Regions from separate parts of the Paenibacillus sp. JGP012 genome, predicted to be linked through region 4. Evidence: riboswitches for the same ligand, from Rfam matches in the RefSeq annotation. Region 4 holds a riboswitch; each other region holds the start of a gene.

Region 1 (3,948 bases), on a different contig from region 4:
GATTGTCCGTAAATTCGTGTTCTCTAACTATATGAAAGGGATTGCATTTGTAGACGAGGTCGCAGCGATCTCGGAAGCATTCAATCATCATCCTTTTATCACCATTGATTATACAACCGTTACGCTGCGTCTGACTTCATGGGATGAAGGCGGCATTACATCGGTCGACATTAAAGAAGCAGAGCAATACAATGAAGCTTTTGAAAAAATGAGAACAGAATAAGCTGCCGCAGCATCGATCTGCGGGAAGATGTTCAGAGCAAACAGCCCAAAGGCCCTTGTCTCCCGGTTGGGAAATGAGGGCCTTTGGGCTACCCGTATGAAGGACGGGTTTATTTCTTCTCTGCGAGCCACATGGCGATGTGGGCAATTTCCTCATCCTGCAGTCGGCCTTTGAAGGAAGGCATGCCGCCTTTACCTTTGACAATAGTAGAATAGATTTTCTCTACATCGTCTTTACTGCCAATGTTTGCAAGAGCCGGGCCTACGCCACCTTGAAGCTGGTCACCATGACAGGAAATACAGTTGGCTTTCACCAGTGTCTCGGCCTGTCCAGCGTCCATAGTGACTTCAGGCATGGTGGGCTTGGCTTCTTGAGCCACTTCCTCTTTACCTGGAAGCGTAAACATTAAAACAATAGCTAAAGCACATGCTGCAAAAAATACCCCGCTCATGATCCATTTGTGCATCCCTTATGTCCCCTCCAGAATGTAAGATCATCTAACCCAAACTATCCCTATCATTATAACGGAAGCTGTCGATACATCATAGCATTTTGTGGTAATTTTTTGAACGAATCACAAAAGAGAGATAAATTGAAACGATTTTAGTTATTCATTTGCGTCCTCGGACCCTCATATACCATGCAGTGAAAGGGCTTTAGACCACTTGGTGTTTGACGTTCATATGTATCATGGATGACAAAGCCGCTCTTCTGATAAACACGGATGGCACGATTGTTCCAGGTTAGCACTTCAAGATCGATCTCATTGGACGGATTCCGGCGTATAGCTTCCTGTACTATTGCAGCGACAAAAGCGCTCCCTAGACCTTGACCGCACTTCTCAGGATGCATGCCGAGGCCGATACGTGTCACGCCCTGGAGAGGGAAAAATTGCGTGAATCCACAGACCTGCTCTTGTTCATCCAGAACGATGGCATACTGCTCCTGACGAAGTTGTGCATCTCCAAATTCGACTTCCAACGCTTTCATCTGCTCCCAGGGAAGCCAGCTGTAAATATTGTAAGGCGGATCGTATTGCCATCCACATATAAGTTCTGCGTGTGTCTCCTCCATAGGTACGACATGAAACGCCACAGGGGTTCCATTCATATAACAATGCACACTCCTTCCGTTGTTACTCATTCTCTGTTCACTCTACAAAAGAGCGCTTCATTTGACAAGACTCACGTTCAGACCAAAAAAAAGTGAAACAAAAGTCAGACTCATTCCGTTTATATTATAACGGGATGGGTAAAAACATCATAAGGGCACGGACAGACGAAATAAAATGAATGTGTTGGTTCAAGAGCGCACATGAGTTGCTGCATCAGCTACCACACAGGATCAGGAAGCACAAAAAAACCGCCGGATACATTCCTGTGGAGAATGTACCGGGCGGTTCGATTGGTTGTTTCGTATTTCGTTCCAGTATAGTTCATGATTCCAGCATCATGTTGATTACAGCTTGTCCCTATTCGAGGGCCAGTGACTCATATGCGTCCGTGCTCATAATCCGTTTAGCGCCAATGTAACGGTTAGCCCAGTAATTTTCACTTAAAGAGCTGATGGTTACACCTTTAGAAGAAGAAGAATGTGCAAATTTACCATTCCCTACGAAAATACCTACGTGAGATACGCCTTTACCTGTTGTGTTGAAGAATACCAGATCACCAGGTCTCATCTCCATGCGGGATACGGAATCACCCATGTCATATTGAGAGCTGGATTGGCGAGCCAAATCAATACCTAGTTTGTCGAATACATACCGTGTAAATCCGGAGCAGTCAAAACCGTCAAGCGTTGTGCCTCCGCTTTTGTATGTAGTTCCCATTGCTGAATCAATAACTTTATCCATCTTAGAATCTGCAAATGCGCTGCCTGCACCAAGTGATAATGCAAATGTGAGGCTAAGTACTGCTGCGGTCAATTTCTTCTTAAACAAGTGATATACCCCTTCCAACGCCTGCGAGGTTAGCTTAAGGATTCGGTTGAAGGTCCCCTATGATCCCTCTGTATCAAGATCAATTCACCCATAACTGGTTCCCCCGCTTCCCAGGTGCCAGGAATTTGGCTATGCTAGTTATGCACCTGAAAAAACGAACGATAATTTAATTTTAAGGATTTAATTTTAAGTTGTTACAAATAAGGATTTAAAGATTACAAAGTTGTTACTAAAAACTCACTGCGCTTATTGTACCAGAGGAGTGGGGCTTTGGCAACGTTTAGCAGTAAAATTAGCAAAAAAAACCTCGACCTTTGACGGGGAAAGGTCGAGGTTTGCGTATTTATACGAAATAAAGCATGAGTAGTTTAACATGAGATGGTAACAATTTTTCATTTTGTAAACGGTTTATCGTTCATCCTTGGAAAATGTGGACTGCCATACGCGGAAGTGGGTACATACTTTCCATAAGCTGAGCAGGCTGCGGGCAAGTGGATAAGACTGCTGCAGGATCAGCCCGGTAAGACCGGTCAGGAACCATGACGCCGATGTGAATGCACCAAAGATGAGTAGATGAATGAGTCCCAGCATCAGTGCAATCCCGATAATCGTTAAGGTGCGGCGTACAGCAACCCATAGGCCCTTGAACGTTCCATGAATACCGCCCTCCCCTTCCGGAGCCGAAGCGCCAAACTGCATATAGAGCATCGTATGATGTACAATCCAGCCATAGATGATCCACCCCGCTGCATAAGGAAGTGCTGGCAGAAGTAAATGAAGAGAATGAAAGCTGTCCATTAGTATGGAATACAGCTTCGGTATGAGCCAGTATGCCGGAAGAAATAACAGCAACGTACGTACGGTGTGCAGGAGCAGCATCGGTTTCCATAACTGTTTAATGCCACGGATAAAAGGAATTCGTTCTTCTGATGCATTAAAATGCTGCAGGGAATAGAGCAAACCAGCCTGGAAGAGGGGACTGACCAGCATGCGAAGCAGCAGCATACCGCCCAGAATCCACAGATAGCGCTGAACCTCGGGGCCGGACAGGCTCAACTGACTCTCCATTTTGAACAAAAGTGTGCTCAGTTCCCCCGCATCCTCTGTAGGATAACGCAGCAGGAGAGGAACCATCGCTGATTGAATCAGCCGGTAAATAAAGTAACCCCATATGAGCTGATAGATAAATAGAAGCGCGGCAATGAACATATGCTGACGGACGAGAAACCAGCCTTCACGAATTTTACCTTTCATCTCTCCACCTCACCATGACAGACCTCCGAATATAACTTCAATGAATTTCGCAGCGCTCATGCTCCAGCGGGATTTGGTTTTCTCGTCCAGTCCGGCTCTCAAAAAATTGTTCATGTGTCGATTCTCCAGCACGATGTCGTACAAAGGGTCAGTCATCGCCCAGCTGACAGGATAGGTATACGTAAGCTTATAGGTGATACGTTCCTCCTTGCCGTCCCACTGCTTGGTTAGGGTATGACCGTCTTCAAAGGTGATTCGAATCGGGATGTCTGGATAATCACTGCCTTTTTTGGCGATAGTGACTGCCGACTCATACAGTGTCTTGCCGTCTTTCTGAAGAGGGGCCACCTGAATTCTCTCCACGGCGAAGTCAGCCATGCCGTTGTTATAGATGTATTGGTCAAAGTAATCTGCCCAAGAGGTGGCAGTGACTTGCTCGACTACCTTTTGGAAATCAGCTGTTGAAGGATGTTTAAAACGATATTTTTTGACATAGGTGGAGAGGATGCGTTCCATTTTTTTGGTTCCG
Region 2 (3,948 bases), on a different contig from region 4:
CCAGGCGTGAACGGTGGGGAGACAGCCGACAGAACTGTATTTGGTGAAAATCTGTTCAAGCGGTTTGAAGTCGATCCAGGGATGCAGGGCGTGAGATAGCTTGATTAAACGCTTGCCGATGGTAGCTGCCTTTTCTCTAAGCTCGGCAGGTGTTCGCTGCACGTGAACAAGCTTGTCGATCAGGGCGATGCGCCAAGTGTCTTTGTGATCGATTGCGGTATATATGCCTTTGATGGCCATACCTTCAAGACGAACCAGACTGGGATGCAGCTGGCAGCGCATGAACGATTCAAGATCCTCGGCTGTACGGATGGTGCCTTCCTTGATATGTGTATCCATGCCGAAGAAATGGGAGAACCCTCCAACCTGAACAGAAGGATCAAGCAGCTTCACGTAATCTAGCAGCTTATTGCCACGGTTCACGATCTTTCGCCTCCAGTGCTTTTTTGTGTTATTTTATATTACATAAAATACTCTTTTCTAAATCTTATGTGCTTAAATCCGAATTATATGATATATATATTCACATAATTATCCGTGTTTTGTCAATGGTTTGCATTGAAAAATAGCTTAAATTTCGTTATTTGTTATTTTTCATGTTATATAATATAACAATTATCTTATTCTCCTTTAGAAATAATATTTGAAAATACGATGCTGCAAGAAATTCATTCTGGTTCCACTGCGGCCTTGGCATTTTTTCGGAATCAGATTCAGGATATGCGCACATTCGGGGAAATATGACTGATTTTTGGCGTATTCAAATAAATGCTTTACATTTAGATAACATTCCGGTATAATCAATTCTGTTGCCGATAATTTACGACATGCGGTCGTGGTGGAATGGCAGACACGCTATCTTGAGGGGGTAGTGGGCGTACGCCCGTGGAGGTTCGAGTCCTCTCGACCGCATCATATGAAGCGTTATTGAAGGAAGCTTCCCTGTACGGGAGGCTTCTTTTTTTGTCTTTTGATCCTGCATAAATAACAGCTAAAGGGCGACAACAGTCGGAGATAAGTTTCATTAGCTGCGTAAAAAAGCCACCCTGTAAACCGAGCAGAACCGAGGCTCTGTGGTTTGGGGCAGCTTTTTTCAAAGTGTAGAAATGTGTGTTATTTATTTCAATAATTTCTGAATATCCTCTACAATTTTATCGGGTGTAGTCTGGGGAGCATAACGCTTCACAACGTTCCCTTCCTGATCGACAAGGAATTTTGTGAAGTTCCATTTGATGGCCTTGGAGCCGAGCAGACCTGGCGCTTCCTTCGTAATATGCTGGAATAGCGGGTGAGCACTGGCACCGTTAACGTCAATCTTCTCAAACATAGGGAAGCTTACGCCATAGTTCATCTGACAGAACTCAGCGATGTCATCAGAGGATCCCTTCTCCTGGGCAAACTGGTTGCTGGGAAATCCAAGGACCTCGAAAGGAGCATCCTGGAATTGGTCCTGCAGCTCCTGCAGGCCCTTGAATTGAGGAGTGAGGCCGCACTGGCTTGCGGTATTTACAATTAACAACACTTTACCGCGATATTGGGACATTTCAATCTCTTGTCCGCGAAGAGTATTTACTTTGTAATCATAGACTGACATGGGGATCGCCTCCAGCATATTATATTGATATGTTTATTATATTTTATGCAATTAAATAATGCAAAATCAATTTACAGAGAACACTATTATCCTCATCGGCTCGACTTTATTCATAGAAGGAATGCAATTCGCTTGAACAATTTTTGTGCGGGCGAGAATTAGACAGCTTGGAAGAGTTGGATAGCGTATAAGCTCATTGTAAGCGTTATTATTGAAGCTTATTGCCGGAATTCTGACGATTCGGTGATCTGCCCGGACTTTACATGATCATGGCACGGGTGTATGATTCAAAGCGTAATTTGAATTTTAATTATATTGTACCTGAAAAACGAAACAGACGATGATATCGATCGGTCTTACATGCAAGATTTACGAACGATGTTTCAATCGCTGAGTTTCCATTCATCGTGGGTGGAAAACGGGGGAACCAACAGGATGTGCTGCATTACAGCAGCAGACATCCATGGGGTGAATTTTCCGGTGACAGCCGGAAATAGGGCGACTCTCGCGCCCGAATCCGTCAGCTAACCTCGTAAGCGTTAAAGGGAGAGGCAACAAACCGCACGCTGGTCCATGGCGTTTTCTCCATGGATTATTTAAGAAGCGTTTCGGAGGCCTTGGTCCCCACGCTTCTTTTTTGTTGTCTTTTCACGCCAAGGGAGGAACGAATGATGGATACAGAGATGATTTTAGTAACCGCTCCGAATGAAGCTGGACGTAAATTTGTGAAGCTGCTGATGTACAAAAAAATGCCTTTTGCCGTTCTGACAAACAGTGCGGGTGAGGAGCGTAAGCTCCGCCGGATCGGAGTAGAGCATGTGATTCGTATGAATACAGCAGCAGCTCAAAAATGGTTTTTGCCGCAGACGAGCGTAGGCAACGTATTTATTTTTGAGAACAGTCTGAACCTGACTTGCCGTTACCTGCAGATTGTTCGCTCCTGGACATCCAAGTCTCTGTGTGTGATAACGGAGCAAAGTCATCCAAAAGGCATTTATCGAGGTATGGGTGCGGACAAAATTGTGTATTCGTTAAATGGAGAAGTTGGATTCTTGCTTAATAGTTGCAATAAACTCGAAGCTGAAGCAAGCAGCTTATGATTGATCCTGTGTAAGGTGCCTGTTATAATTGCAGGTATGGACTAACGGAATCTGAGGAGACTCATGCTTGTCGTGGGTCTTCTTTTTTTATGGATACAGCATGCGCGCACGGGATCTTCATTGAGCGGCGTACAAGGAGGAATTGGCTTGCCGGATATTGCCGGGTTGAAGTGGTTGTTTTTTGATGTAGGGGATACGCTGGTGGATGAATGGGAGCCTGTTGACGATATTATCGGGCAGTTTGTGCGTGAGGCGAATGCTTACGGCTATCCTGTAAAGATTGAGGATGTACGGGAGCTGTTTGAGCAATGTTACCAGAACTACGAACAATGGCCTATGAAGGTAGCTATGCGGACATACATTCAGGATGAAGGTCACCGCAAGCAGATTCAGGACAAGCTGAAATTCCACAAAGAGCTGGAGCGGCCATTTCCTTCTGCAGCCAAGGTGCTCAAGCAGCTGTCGCAGCACTATCACATAGGCATTATTGCGAATCAGAGCCCGGGGACTGAAATGCGGCTGGAGAGTTATGGACTTCGAAAATATGTTCATGTACTGGCCTGCTCGGCAGAAGAAGGAGTGTCCAAGCCCGACCCGGAATTGTATGCGGTTGCCCTGAAACAGGCTGGTTGTGCCCCGGAGGAAGCGGTGATGATTGGAGATCGGATTGACAATGATATCGTTCCGGCTCGCAGTCTGGGCTTGCATACCATTCGTATTCTCCAGGGATATGGAAGGTTTCAGCCGGTGCAGTCAGAGCATGAGCGTGCAGACTGGACGGTTAAATCATTGGATGAACTGTTGCCGCTGCTCATGCCAGATGCATCTTCGGATGAGAATAGTTCCAAGTGAGTAGGTGAGTGCGGGTTAGAACAGGTCAGGTTAGTTTAGGGTTAGATTAGATATAGGTTAGATATAAAGATACGACTGAGGCTGTATGATAAAAAAGACACATAAGAGGCTGATGCACCCGGTAGGATAAAACCGCAGCGCATCAGCCTTTATTATTTGAGAGACGATAATAAACTTTAGAACAGCATAATGGTCTGGATAATCAGGTACACGTTCAGCACTACAATGATCGCAGCGATAATCCAGGAAACGATCTTTAGCCAGAGTTTATTAACAAATGGCCCCATGCTTTTTTTGTCACTTGTGAACATCACCAGCGGGATAACGGCAAACGGCAGCTGCAGGGACAATATAACCTGACTCAGAATCAGCAGTTCCTCTGTCCCGTGTTCGCCCGCGATG
Region 3 (3,948 bases), on a different contig from region 4:
CCTCTCTGCAGTGTGCACGATTTCGTCGATTTGCATGCGTGTGATGCTGTCAAAATGAATGCCCATAATTACCGTAACGGTTACCTTTAATTGAAGAGCTGCCTTTCGGGCAAGCCGCTCACATAGCTCCTGCTCCTTATGACCCGGGATATGCACCGTCGTGCCGCTTACGCGCTCCTGCTCCACATAGAAGGTCGATACAGCCCCAATATGAGCTTTCCCTCCAGTAACCAGAAATACTTTGTCCACTCCGGCTTCAATAACCTCTAATCGAATGGATTTCAAATCATATGTATTCATCCCACTCCACCTGTCCTTCTCTATATGTGATATATGGTGGAATTATGACTTTCAATACATCTACTGTGCAATGAGACTTCTCACACACGCATAAAAGCCCCTGTCACAGGGCATACCATAGAGAACGTCATTTTTGAAAAAGGAGGCCGTCACATATGCGTTTACGCCTCATCATTCTTGTGTTTATTACGTTTATGAGTTTTGGAGCTTTGCAGCTTTCCCCAGCTCATGCTTACATGCCAACAGAAAACACTGAGAAACAGTCACATACCCCTGCATCCACTTCGGATACCGGAGAAGAGCAGCTGACCTTGGGACAACTGCGGCAGAAATATGCGGACACCTTCAAAACAAACGGTCCATCCACCAAGCAGGTTGCGCTTACTTTTGATGATGTTCCCGATCCGCGATTTACCGGTCAGGTGCTGGATGTATTAAAAAAATACAAGGTGCGCGCAACATTTTTTGTTGTAGGCAGCCGGGCCGAGAAACATCCAGATCTGGTGAAACGTATGGTGAAGGAAGGGCATGTTATAGGCAACCACAGCTATAATCATCCCGAATTCAGCAAGTTATCCATGACCGCTTTCCGCAGGCAAATTTTACATACTGGAGACATCATCCAGCGTCTGACCGGATACACGCCGAAAATGATTCGTCCCCCATATGGGGATATTAACGAGGAACAGCTTCGCTGGGCTCGAAAGCAGCGTTACAGCATCGTCAACTGGAATGTTGATTCTCTGGATTGGAAGGGCCTTCCGAAAGAGCAAGTGAAACACAACATTCTTTCTGCGGTCAGACCCGGCTCCATCGTACTGCAGCATGCCGGTGGAGGCACAGGGTCCAATCTGAATGGTACCGTTGAAGCTTTGCCTGAAGTGATCGAGGAACTGCGGAATCGAGGATATGATCTCGTTACTTTGGATGAAATGCTGAAGCTATCTAAGGAAAAGCAGTAAATATAGCTGACTGCAAATAAACAGGGTGTTCCTTGGCGTTAACATGACAACATATCATGATAACACCTGAGAACACCCTGTATCTGTTCGTTATTCAAGTCCGATGCAAGCAGCTATTTTAAAATGTAAAGCTCAACATCCTGAAAACCAAAAGTATTTACAAACTGCTTGCTGCCCGGAATGAAAATATCAATGCGATTGCCTTTAATAGCACTTCCTGCATCGAGTGCCGTAGCTACGAAAGCTTGCTTTGGCAGCCCCGGATGTGAATGACCCGTTACCAGTACTTTTGTGCCAAAAGGAATGACCTTCGGATCTACCGCAATGGTTCCAAGCTCCAGTGGATTGCCGAAATAATCGACAGCACCCCATCCTCCATTTTCAGAAGCATCCGCGGAGTATGCTGTAGCCTTCACATTGATGGTTTTGCTGTAATCAAAGGTTTTACCCCAGGCTTGTACAACTTTATTCTCGGCATTCACATCCAGACTTGCGGCTTTAACCGTATTTTCTTGAGCTTTCATCTGTGCTGGTGCCGCTCCTGCTTTATTTTCCTGCCCTGGAATCGTAATTTTCAAACCACCATAGATGTTATAGGGTGAAATATTTTTATTGGCATTCATTAATTTGTCTGTGGAAACGCCATACTGCTTCGATAACGTAAAGAACGTATCTCCCTCTTTAGCGACATGTACAGATTCTGCGTGAGCGGGAACAGCTTGAATCAATAATACGGATGTCAGTAGTGCAATGGCTGCTTTTGATATGCGTTTGTGGTTAAACATGGTCTTCCTCCTCATTATGCCTGCGAAGTTAGTTGTCGGATTCGGATGGAGGAACCCACCCTATAGGCTGTACTGAACATGCTGATGCATTATGTATTCCTAATTCACCCCTAGCAGTGTGCTGTCCATATGACAGGACAACTGCATTGTTACATCCCCCGCATTTCCTCTCCGGAAATTTCGGCCGCATTCAATATATCACAATTTTGTAACCATGAGCTGTAGTAAATGTTACCATTTTGCGATTCACCAGCCTGATCTAGTCTGCTTTTCATAAGAAATTTACTGTTTTATAGCCCTTCCCACAGTATTTTCATTAGCGTCCAGGTAACAGAAACGTTACATTTCTTGATCGAAAATTTAAAAAAGCGTTACCGACACATCAGGTCGATAACGCTTTGATTCGAATGGAATATAAAAATCAATCAGAGAACTTTTGCAAGAAAATCACGGGTCCGTGGATGCTTGGGAGCGCCAAACACCTCATCAGGTGTACCTTCTTCAACAATAACTCCGCCGTCCATGAACAGGATGCGGTCACCCACCTCACGTGCAAAGCCCATCTCATGTGTAACAATCACCATCGTCATGCCACCTTCGGCCAGTCGTTTCATAACTTCCAGCACCTCTCCGACCATCTCAGGGTCCAGAGCTGATGTAGGCTCATCAAACAGCATTACATGCGGCTGCATGGCCAGTGCTCTTGCAATCGCAATCCGCTGCTTTTGTCCACCAGACAGCTGATTGGGATACACCTCTTTTTTGTCAGCCAAACCGACCGTCTTTAGAAGATCCTCGGCGATTTTGTTGGCCTCCTCCGTCGATTGTTTCTTCACCTTAATCGGGGCAATTGTGATGTTTTGCAGCACCGTTTTATGTGGGAACAGATTAAAATGCTGGAACACCATGCCCATCTTTTCACGAGTTGTGTTGATATTGTGCTTGGGGTCGGTGATCGACACACCCTCGAATTCAATCTGGCCTGAGGTTGGCTGCTCCAGCAGGTTCAGACAACGCAGAAACGTACTTTTCCCTGAACCGGAAGGACCGATTACCACAACAACCTCACCTTTGGCGATGGATACGTCAATTCCCTTCAGTACATCATTTTTTCCATAAGATTTGTGTAATTGTCTAACGTCTATCACTTGCACCCAACTTCCTTTCCAATCGACCCAGCAGCTTGGACAAAATAAATGTCATTACAAAATAAATCGCTGCCGCAATAAGGAATGGATTCATTCCCTGGTACGTAATGTTTTTGACTACACTTGCCTGATACATAATATCCACCATACCGATGACCGAGATAATGGAAGATTCTTTAATGATGGTCACAAACTCGTTACCGATCGCCGGCAACACGGCTTTGAAGGCCTGTGGCAAAATAATATAACGCATCGCAGCGCCTCTGCCCATACCAAGTGAGCGGGCTGCCTCCAATTGACCACGGTCCACGCCTTGAATCCCTGCACGGAAAATCTCCGCAAGATACGCCCCACTGTTAATGGAAAGTGTCATAATACCTGCTTGAAGTGCCGAGAAATTAATGCCAAAAGTCAAGGAAACACCATAATAAATAATCATGAGCTGCACCAGCATTGGCGTACCCCGAATGACTTCAACATAAGCTGTACCGATCCAGCGCAATACTGCCATATTATGAAGACGGAAGAGACAGATAATCAGACCGATGATCACCCCGAACAATACACCCAATGCCGATAACAGCAGCGTATAACCGATACCTGTTGCATAGAAGCTTTTATACTGCCAGAATACTTCAAAAATATTTTGTGATTTGTTAACTCTGTCAGCCATCAGGAGACTTGCGTCCGTTACCATCTGGTTGATCTTGTCTTCGCTTTTCAGTCGGTCTAACGTTTTGTTTACAGCAGTTA
Region 4 (3,948 bases):
AATTGGTTAAGAAAAAAAATTTTGAGAGTCTGATACAGAAATAATTTGGATTTGTATTTCGACATGAAGGGAGAAATAATCAGCATGTTATTCGACACACATACACACCTCGATGCGCCACAATTCGACGAAGACCGGGAGGACATGATCCAGCGGGCTGTAGATGCAGGCGTTACACGTATGATCAATGTTGGCTTCAATCGGGAGACGATCCCGACAACGATGAAGCTGGCGGAAACGTACGATTTTATCTATGCGGCGGTAGGATGGCATCCGGTGGATGCGATTACGATGCAGGAGGGTGACCTGGAATGGATTGCATCATTGTGCAAGCATGAAAAGGTGGTAGCCATTGGCGAGATCGGTTTGGATTATCATTGGGACACTTCACCAAAGGACGTACAGCACCGCGTATTACGACAACAGATTGCATTAGCACGTGAGTTGAATATGCCTATTGTTATTCATAATCGGGATGCTCATGAGGATATTGTTCGTATTTTGCGTGAAGAAAAGGCTGGTGAAGTTGGCGGAGTCATGCATTCGTTTTCAGGCAGCTGGGAAACAGCGAAAATGTGTCTGGATTTAGGGTTCCACTTATCCTTCGGCGGGCCGGTCACTTTCAAAAATGCGAAGCAGCCCAAAGAGGTGCTTGCGAAGGTTCCGATGGATCGATTTTTCCTGGAAACGGACTCCCCATATCTTACACCCCATCCTTATCGTGGAAAACGAAATGAAACAGCGCATGTTCGTCTGGTTGCCGAGGCAGCTGCGGAAATTAAAGGCATTTCGGTTGAGGAAATTGCTGCAATAACAACCAAAAATGCCATGGAACGATTTGGAATTCGATAAGAAATGGAGTAAATCAGGTGAAATAGGGAGTTATAGAGAGGTAATCTGCTCTTTGATTCGAATAATTGAAGAATATTACAATATTTTAACCAAATATTTAGAAAAACGTACTTGATCCATGCTTTACAACATGCATCAAAACAGGATATCATCTTTTCAGTGAATTGTTGTGCGGAAAATTGGACAGATGTTCGGGGGATGAACAAAGGGACACTTTCCGATAAGACAACAATACTTTCATGAATCAATCTCGCTGAGTCTCCGTTACCGGAGAGCGGGGGAACCAATAGGGCTTAAACATCGGTGATTGCAGCCGATGCGCATCGTTCGCTGACCCAAAAGCAGCGAATGAATCTGGAAGCCGTATTTGATTTCTTCTTTGGGTCTCGGGGTGAATTCAAGGGCGTCCGCCATGAGCGGGTGACCTAAGATAGGGCGGCTCTCTTTCGCCCGAACCCGACAGCTAACCTCGCAAGCGGAAAAAGAGAGGCAACCTCGTGCATGAATTTCCGATATTCAAATCATTCGGAAGCCACGAAAGAGTCTCTTAACACTCTTTCTTTGGCTTTTTTTGTTTTGAATAAAAGAAATAACGTCATCTTACGGCAAGCTTTCTGGAGATGACATCATGTTGCGAAGAGGGGTTCATGGTGCAGAACCGGTCATTACCTCTGATCTGTGTTCTGTAGGAAAATTTGGTATAGTCGCGTCACATACATCATGCATTACTTTAGACGGCGAGGCTATGAAGGAGGACGGAGAAGTGGGCACATTCCAACCAGAAGAGACCCATGAGTCACGATCATCCAGTAAGTCTTTCGCGTTGCGGTGGAAGCATGAGAACTTGCGTCAAATGGCACTGATCGCGATATTCTCAATTGCGCTTGCAATCATGATCTTGTTAGTCGTTTACGGTCAGGCCGGGAAGCAAATTTCGCTGGTTATTGACGGCAAAGCTCAAGTGGTAGAGACTCGTACAGGAATGCTTCACGAAATGTTGGAGGAGCAGTCAATCACAGTCAGCCCTCACGACAAGGTATCCATGCCCATGAACGGGGCGCTTGCAGATGGAGACCGAATCGTTATCGAGCGGGCCGTTCCAGTAAAAATTACGGCAGACGGAGACACCAAGACTCTGTATACAACCGATTCATCGGTACAAGATGTAATTCAGCAATCAGGTATTGAAGTTGCAAATCATGATAAAGTGTACCCAGCGCTCGGAACCGCAATTAAAGCGGATATGAAGATTCGTGTAGTGCGTGTAACAAAGCATACTGTGGATGTGAAGCAACCGATTGCGTACAAGGTTGTAAAAACGGCAGATCCTAGTTTGTTCAAAGGGGATAACCGTGTTGTTGTAAACGGTAAAGAAGGCACACTGGTGCAGCATATCGAAAAGGTATTTCAAGATGGGGAACTCGTCTCCAAAAAAATGGTGGGCAAAACGATCGCGAATAATCGCGTAGATAAGGTCATCGCGGTAGGTACGAAAGCCAAGCCAGTAGTGAAAGAACCTGAGGTTCAACTGGTATCGGCCAAAACCTCAAGCAGCAAAGCAACAACAACGAACTCGACGAAAACATCTGCCTCGGGCAGCAAGGTGATTACGGTCGCCGGGACTTCTTTTAAATATTCCAAAGTGTTGAAAAATGTATCCATGACTGCCTACTCTGCCGAAGAGCCAGGTATTGGTACGAAAACGGCTTCTGGTACTCGTGTAACAGAGGGGCGCACCATCGCGGTTGATCCTAAAGTCATTCCTATTGGCTGGTGGGTATACATCGAGGGCCTTGGCTTCCGTCGTGCGGAAGATACAGGCGGTGCGATTAAAGGTAATAAAATTGACGTTTACTACGACAGTGTGAAGCATGCCCTGAATTTCGGACGTAAAAAAGGCAAAACGGTCTACGTGATTGGACCGGTGAAGCCGGAAGCGAACTAAAATCGTTTTACTTTGATATGGGAATGCTATAAAATAGTTGCATGAATGATTCATGCGGAATATGCGGCGGAGGGGTCTGAATTCAGTCTCCTCCGCCGTTTGGCAGAGAAGAGGATATTCCTCTTCTTTTTGCGTTAGAAAGGAAGAAAAGGAACATGATAAAAGAAGTGATTGTGGTGGAGGGCCGTGACGATACGGTAGCCATTCGCCGGGCGGTTGAAGCGGACACCATTGAAACAGGAGGTTCTGCAATTAATCAGCGTGTGCTGAAGCGAATCGCACTTGCTCAGGAGAGACGAGGTGTGATTATCCTGACCGATCCCGATCATGCCGGAGAGCGAATCCGCAAAATTATTGCGAATAAAATTCCTGGCTGCAAGCATGCATTTATTCCGGAGGCAGATGCAACGCGCAAAGGCGATATCGGGGTAGAGAATGCTTCTCCAGAAGCCATTCGTCATGCACTGGCACGTGTACATACCTCCTATGAGGGTGCACCTCCTCTCATTGACTGGGAAGATCTGATCGAGGCAGGTCTGATTGTACATCCACAGGCTGCTGCACGCCGGATGGAGATGGGCAACCTGCTCGGGATCGGATACTGTAACGGCAAGCAGTTTCACAAACGACTGAGTGTATTTCAGATTACCAGAGAAGAGTTCTCCGCTGCACTGGCGCAAATTGAACGTGAAGGATTGTGAACTTATGAAGGACATGGATCAAACCATTGAGATAGCTACACCGAAACGCACCAAGGAGATTATTCAAAAGCATGGATTCTCCTTCAAAAAAAGTCTGGGTCAGAACTTTCTGATTGATCAAAATATATTGAACAAAATCGTCGGCGCTGCCGATCTGGACGAATCGAAGGGCGCGCTGGAGATCGGGCCGGGCATCGGTGCGCTCACAGAGCGTCTGGCTCGCGTGGCAGGTCCGGTTACCGCGGTAGAGATTGACCAGCGTCTGCTTCCGATTCTCGGAGAGGTGATGGAGCCTTACCCGAATGTACGGGTTCATCACGGCGATGTACTCAAGCTGGATCTGGCCGAGCTGTTTGCTACAGACTTTGCTTCAGTGGATAAGGTTAGCGTTGTTGCCAACCTGCCTTATTATGTAACGACCCCGATTATGATGAAACTGCTGGAGGAGAA

What was found. Region 4 has a riboswitch for cyclic di-AMP ahead of HNR77_RS24750 (resuscitation-promoting factor). Riboswitches for the same ligand answer to the same signal wherever they lie in the genome.
Region 1: linked by a shared signal. The riboswitch ahead of HNR77_RS26800 (C40 family peptidase) and the one ahead of HNR77_RS24750 (resuscitation-promoting factor) in region 4 are both predicted to bind cyclic di-AMP.
Region 2: linked by a shared signal. The riboswitch ahead of HNR77_RS27310 (hypothetical protein) and the one ahead of HNR77_RS24750 (resuscitation-promoting factor) in region 4 are both predicted to bind cyclic di-AMP.
Region 3: linked by a shared signal. The riboswitch ahead of HNR77_RS12880 (3D domain-containing protein) and the one ahead of HNR77_RS24750 (resuscitation-promoting factor) in region 4 are both predicted to bind cyclic di-AMP.

What each region holds. Positions count from the first base shown of each region.
Region 1 is NZ_JACHKG010000038.1:27,507-31,454, reverse strand. It holds gene HNR77_RS26815 (4a-hydroxytetrahydrobiopterin dehydratase) at 1-223, shown strand, start outside; gene HNR77_RS26810 (c-type cytochrome) at 333-689, opposite strand; gene HNR77_RS26805 (GNAT family N-acetyltransferase) at 827-1,333, opposite strand; gene HNR77_RS26800 (C40 family peptidase) at 1,695-2,165, opposite strand; cyclic di-AMP (ydaO/yuaA leader) riboswitch at 2,169-2,306, opposite strand; gene HNR77_RS26795 (hypothetical protein) at 2,574-3,419, opposite strand; gene HNR77_RS26790 (M1 family metallopeptidase) at 3,429-3,948, opposite strand, start outside.
Region 2 is NZ_JACHKG010000041.1:2,354-6,301, reverse strand. It holds gene HNR77_RS27325 (urease accessory protein UreF) at 1-423, opposite strand, end outside; tRNA gene HNR77_RS27320 (tRNA-Leu) at 830-912, shown strand; gene HNR77_RS27315 (glutathione peroxidase) at 1,118-1,594, opposite strand; cyclic di-AMP (ydaO/yuaA leader) riboswitch at 1,973-2,148, shown strand; gene HNR77_RS27310 (hypothetical protein) at 2,266-2,694, shown strand; gene HNR77_RS27305 (HAD family hydrolase) at 2,815-3,546, shown strand; gene HNR77_RS27300 (Nramp family divalent metal transporter) at 3,723-3,948, opposite strand, start outside.
Region 3 is NZ_JACHKG010000008.1:171,367-175,314, reverse strand. It holds gene lpdD (prenylated flavin chaperone LpdD) at 1-300, opposite strand, end outside; gene HNR77_RS12885 (polysaccharide deacetylase family protein) at 456-1,262, shown strand; gene HNR77_RS12880 (3D domain-containing protein) at 1,376-2,047, opposite strand; cyclic di-AMP (ydaO/yuaA leader) riboswitch at 2,050-2,243, opposite strand; gene HNR77_RS12875 (amino acid ABC transporter ATP-binding protein) at 2,473-3,195, opposite strand; gene HNR77_RS12870 (ABC transporter substrate-binding protein/permease) at 3,182-3,948, opposite strand, start outside.
Region 4 is NZ_JACHKG010000030.1:50,576-54,523, reverse strand. It holds gene HNR77_RS24755 (TatD family hydrolase) at 85-852, shown strand; cyclic di-AMP (ydaO/yuaA leader) riboswitch at 1,094-1,346, shown strand; gene HNR77_RS24750 (resuscitation-promoting factor) at 1,616-2,797, shown strand; gene rnmV (ribonuclease M5) at 2,953-3,498, shown strand; gene rsmA (16S rRNA (adenine(1518)-N(6)/adenine(1519)-N(6))-dimethyltransferase RsmA) at 3,503-3,948, shown strand, end outside.